DNA from 2 places in the Planctobacterium sp. R6 genome. Region 1 is predicted to be linked to the other one. Evidence: predicted binding sites of a transcription regulator. Region 1 holds the regulator's gene; the other holds the start of a gene.

Region 1 (2,409 bases):
ATAACGGATTTTAGGGTATCGTGTTGTTGTGTGCCTTTGACAATCAGGTCGTAATTTTCTGCAATGGCTTCTACGATAATGCTTTCGTAGGGACGATTGTGCCAAACGACTTTGACATCCACGTGGATATCATGGGCATTGGGTTGTTGTTCAATTAATTGCACCAACCATTCAGTACGGTCATCTACCACTGCCTGGCGCATGATCTCGCGCTCTTCGACAGATAACATGGTGGTCATATCATAGGAAAAGTCGTAAATAGACAGAAAGGCAGTCACCTTACCATTACATTTATTGGCCAGTTCCAGTGCCCGGGCCAGTGATTTTTGCTGCTCTTCGGTTGGATCAACCACTGCTAAAATTTTATTAAAGCCACTCATAGCATTGTCCCAATTGGTGAAAAGAACATTATAAGTGTAAGAACAGCATCAAAGTTTTGCCAGTTTATCTATTGTTATAGATCAAAGAACCTGCAAAAAGAATTTGCCGGTTAGCGGCATTCGGGGGCAAAGGTTTTGCTCTTTTCTTCCAGAATTGCCGGGTTATTGATGTTGATTAGTTTGCCATCCACCGTTAAAACTCCTTCCTTGTTGAATTTTGACAATAGTCGCGAGATGGTTTCAACCGTTAACCCTAACAAATTGCCAATTTCACTGCGGGTCATGGTGAGCCGAAACTGATTGGCGGAAAACCCCCGTTGATTAAAGCGCAGCGACAGCGAATGTAAAAAGTAAGCTAAGCGCTCTTCAGCCGTGCGCTGATTGAGCAGCATAAACATCTGTTGATCTTGCTTAATTTCAGCGCTCATGAGCCGCATAAGTTGCTTTCTTAACGCGGGTAACTCATCAGACAGTTTATCCAGTGTGGCAAATGGGATCTCACAAACCATCGAGGTTTCCAACGCCTGAGTAACGGTTTGGTGGGCCTCTTCAGACATACTGTCGAAGCCAATAACTTCGCCGGGTAAATGAAATGCCGTAATCTGCTCTTCGCCGTTTTGGCTGATGGCATATGATTTAAAGGAGCCGGAACGAACCGCGTAAAGCGCCTTCAGTTTGTCACCAGTTTCAAAAAGTCTTTCACCTTTTTGGATGGGTTTCTTGCGCTGGATGATGTCGTCCAGTTTATCCATTTCGTTGTTGCTTAAATTAAAGGGCAGGCACAACTGACTGAAGCTACAGTTTTGACAGTGAAGAGGATAACGAGCTTGACTTACCATTGAATAATACAATCCCTTTTCGCGCTGAATCGTTACTATAAATGATGGGACAGGGCTTGTGCAATGGTAAACGCCCCATAGCAAAGTAATGCGATAGCGATGATTTGCCGTACTCTGGGGGATTTGGTGAAGTTAAGCAGTTCATTACTGGAAAAGGCCAGTAATAAGGTTGCCGGTAGCGTGCCTAAGCCGAAGGCTGCCATCTGTAGCGCACTGGCAGTGGCACTACCGCTGGCGATACTCCAGGCCAACGTTGAATAAACCAGGCCACACGGTAACCAACCCCAGATTAACCCATAGGGCAGGGCGGATATCGGGTGTTTAAACGGCACAAATCGCCTGGCGAATGGCGATATCCTGCGCCAGAACAGGGCTCCGAATGATTCCAACCGGGTCAGCAGGCGCCACCAGTTGCCGATATAAGCCCCCAGCAACAATAAAAATACACCACTGATTAACTTCAATACCACCACACCACTGGCTATCTGGTGACTGAATATCTGGCCCAGTGCCCCGGCAATAAACCCCGCCAGGCTGTAACTGAATATCCTGCCCAGATTGTAGCTTAACGCATAGGGTAACAGCGGTTTTTCAGGCGGAATGGCGTAACTCAAGCCAGCAATAACCCCACCACACATTGCTCCGCAATGCACGCTCCCGGCAATCCCGATTAAAAACGCGGCAAATAGATCGTTCACGAGCAGACTATTTTTCTTTGGGTGGCTTAGGTTTAGCTTTGGAAGCGTCTTTTACGTCATCATCAAACAAGATACTGTGTCCATGACGCTCAAGGTCTTTGAACTGTTCGCTGCGTACCGCCCAAAAAAAGATTGCGATTGCGACAAGTACCAGAATGATAGCTAAAGGAATCAATACGTAAATAATGCTCATGTTACTTGTCTTTTTGTGTATTAATACGAAGCGAGTTAAAGGTCACAATTAGCGAACTTAGCGACATGCCGATGACCGCACCCCAGGGGGGAAGTAATCCACTGACTGCAAAAGGCAGTACCAGCAAATTGTAACCCAAAGCCCAGGCAAAGTTTTGCTTAATAATGCGTTGTGTTTTTAACGATACTTCCAGCAAGGTGTTAATCGCTAAAAAATTGTCTTTCAGCATGATAATGTCAGCGGCATTTTGGGCGAAATCACTGGCGCCATTCACCGCTACTGAGATATCTGCACCGGCC
Region 2 (2,409 bases), on a different contig from region 1:
TGCTACATAGGCGAATGCAATCAGGTTTAAAAGAAACTGGATAACGGCTCTGACATTGTGTGGTTTTACATAGTCAGTTAACACCTGCCACAAACCGATACGCACGTGGATCATCACGGAAACCAGTGCAGCAAGCGTGAATACTTTCACAGCCAGATTGGAGAACAAACCAGACCAGACCTCGTAGGTCACCGTCGGTGTAGAAACGAAAAACCACAGCATAAATATGCTGTATGCCAAAATTACGATTGCGGTGGTACGCAAAGAGACGAAATCTTGCACACCATCTCTTTTGATACTTGCCTGATTAGTTACCATATCACTACTCCCATCACGACAGTCAGCGCTATCCACAGGCCAATAATAAATTTAGCACTGTTATTACCTGACTCTAATTCTTCGAAATGTCCCATATCCATAAACATATGACGGACACCGCCAAGAATATGATAAGTCAATGCTGACACTGTGCCGATAACCAATAACTTACCAATAACGCCATTCATCAATTCAGTGACAGAGGCAAAGCTTTCAGCTGAAGTTAATGAACTAGCCCATGCTCCAATTACCAGTAACAGTGCGAAGAACAAAGCAACACCTGTTACACGGTGTAAAATTGAAACCAGAGCTGATGGGGGAAAACTAATCGTATTAAGTTCTAAATTTACGGGTCTTTGTTTATTCACGATTTGTCGCCAACCTGGAATGTTTGTGTGTTAACTCTTTTGTAACAACTGTAACAAGTGAGTATCCCACCTTGAATGTCATCACAATTTACATACGTATGTATTTTAAATTGGATTATTTACATTTTATTAACGAAATATGCTTGCAGACCAATAACTTCGCCTGTCTGGCAGATTTACGTTTTCGCACTGAAGTATATCTTTGGGATTCAGGAAATACAATTTTTGTTACGGATCAAAGACGTGATTGTAAAAATTTTGAGCAATGTGATCAAAGTTTCAGAAATATGCATACTTACCGATGAAATACGCATTAAAATTGACTTATACTATCAGGATAAAGTAAAACTACCGTCTACTTTACAAGCCTCGTCCATTTTTGACGAATCAATGAGCACCCCCCTAGAACATTCGAAAGGAGAATTTTTATGGCAGCTGATTCAGCCATATTAAAAGTTGGTGATAAAGAAATAGAACTCCCCGTACTCACGGGCACAGCCGGCAACCCAGTTATAGATGTAAGAAAATTGGGTTCAATCGGGCATTTCACTTTCGACCCAGGTTTTATGGCAACTGGCTCATGCGAATCATCAATTACCTTTATTGATGGTGAAAAAGGTGTGCTATTACACAGAGGTTATTCCATCGAAGAGTTGGCTCGCGACGCAGATTACCTTGAAGTTTGCTACATGCTTTTACACGGCGAAGCGCCGGATGCCGCGACCTACGCGAACTTTAAATCCACAATAACCCGTCATACCATGGTTCATGAAACCATGAACAATTTCTTCCACGGTTTCCGCCCTGATGCGCACCCTATGGCGATGTTATGTGGTACGGTCGGTGCCATGTCTTCGTTTTATCACGATGATCTTGACGTGAGTGACCCGGATAAACGTCTGCGCAGTGCCTATCGACTGGTAGCTAAGATGCCAACCCTGGTAGCAATGGCATACAAATACAACATCGGTCAGCCTTTCGTTTACCCCCGTAATGACCTGTCCTACGCTGAGAACTTCCTGAACATGATGTTCTCCGTACCTGCAGAAGAATACAAAGTGACGCCGGCCGTTGCCAGAGCTGTTGATCGTATTTTTACCCTGCACGCGGATCACGAGCAAAACGCATCAACCTCTACCGTTCGTCTGGCGGGCTCTTCAGGTGCTAATCCTTACGCCTGTATCGCAGCCGGCGTAGCCTCATTGTGGGGTCCTGCTCACGGTGGTGCGAATGAAGCCTGTTTGAACATGTTAGAGAAAATTGGTTCTGTAGAGCGCATTCCTGAGTTTATCGCAAAAGCAAAAGACAAGAACGACCCGTTCCGACTGATGGGCTTCGGTCACCGGGTTTATAAAAACTATGACCCACGTGCAACAGTGATGCGAGAGAGCTGCCACGAAGTATTGGCAGAACTGGACGTGAAAGATCCCTTGTTACAAGTGGCTATGGAGCTTGAAAAAATCGCGCTTGAGGACGAGTATTTCGCATCCAAGAAATTGTTCCCGAACGTCGATTTTTACTCAGGTATTATCCTGAAAGCAATTGGTATTCCTACCAATATGTTTACCTGTATTTTTGCTCTGGCCAGAACCGTTGGTTGGATCTCTCACTGGCATGAAATGCTGGGTCAGGAAGGTCAAAAAATCGGTCGTCCTCGTCAGCTTTATACCGGTGAAGCACAACGTCCATTTACACCAATTAAGAAATAATACGCCTTAATCAG

Evidence for each region. Region 1 encodes FNR, which switches genes on or off when oxygen is low (the NO sensors DNR and NnrR bind a similar motif). Its sites were predicted from a motif close to TTGATCTAGATCAA; they were not measured.
Region 2: gltA (citrate synthase) is a predicted target of FNR. The motif match lies at 912-925, and genes of this name have one in related genera.

Annotation. Positions count from the first base shown of each region.
Region 1 is NZ_JBVTQY010000030.1:5,159-7,567, forward strand. It holds gene uspE (universal stress protein UspE) at 1-380, opposite strand, end outside; gene fnr (fumarate/nitrate reduction transcriptional regulator Fnr) at 491-1,219, opposite strand; gene AC0J20_RS16835 (sulfite exporter TauE/SafE family protein) at 1,255-1,917, opposite strand; gene ccoS (cbb3-type cytochrome oxidase assembly protein CcoS) at 1,925-2,110, opposite strand; gene AC0J20_RS16845 (heavy metal translocating P-type ATPase) at 2,112-2,409, opposite strand, start outside.
Region 2 is NZ_JBVTQY010000010.1:31,870-34,278, reverse strand. It holds gene sdhD (succinate dehydrogenase, hydrophobic membrane anchor protein) at 1-318, opposite strand, end outside; gene sdhC (succinate dehydrogenase, cytochrome b556 subunit) at 312-686, opposite strand; gene gltA (citrate synthase) at 1,115-2,395, shown strand.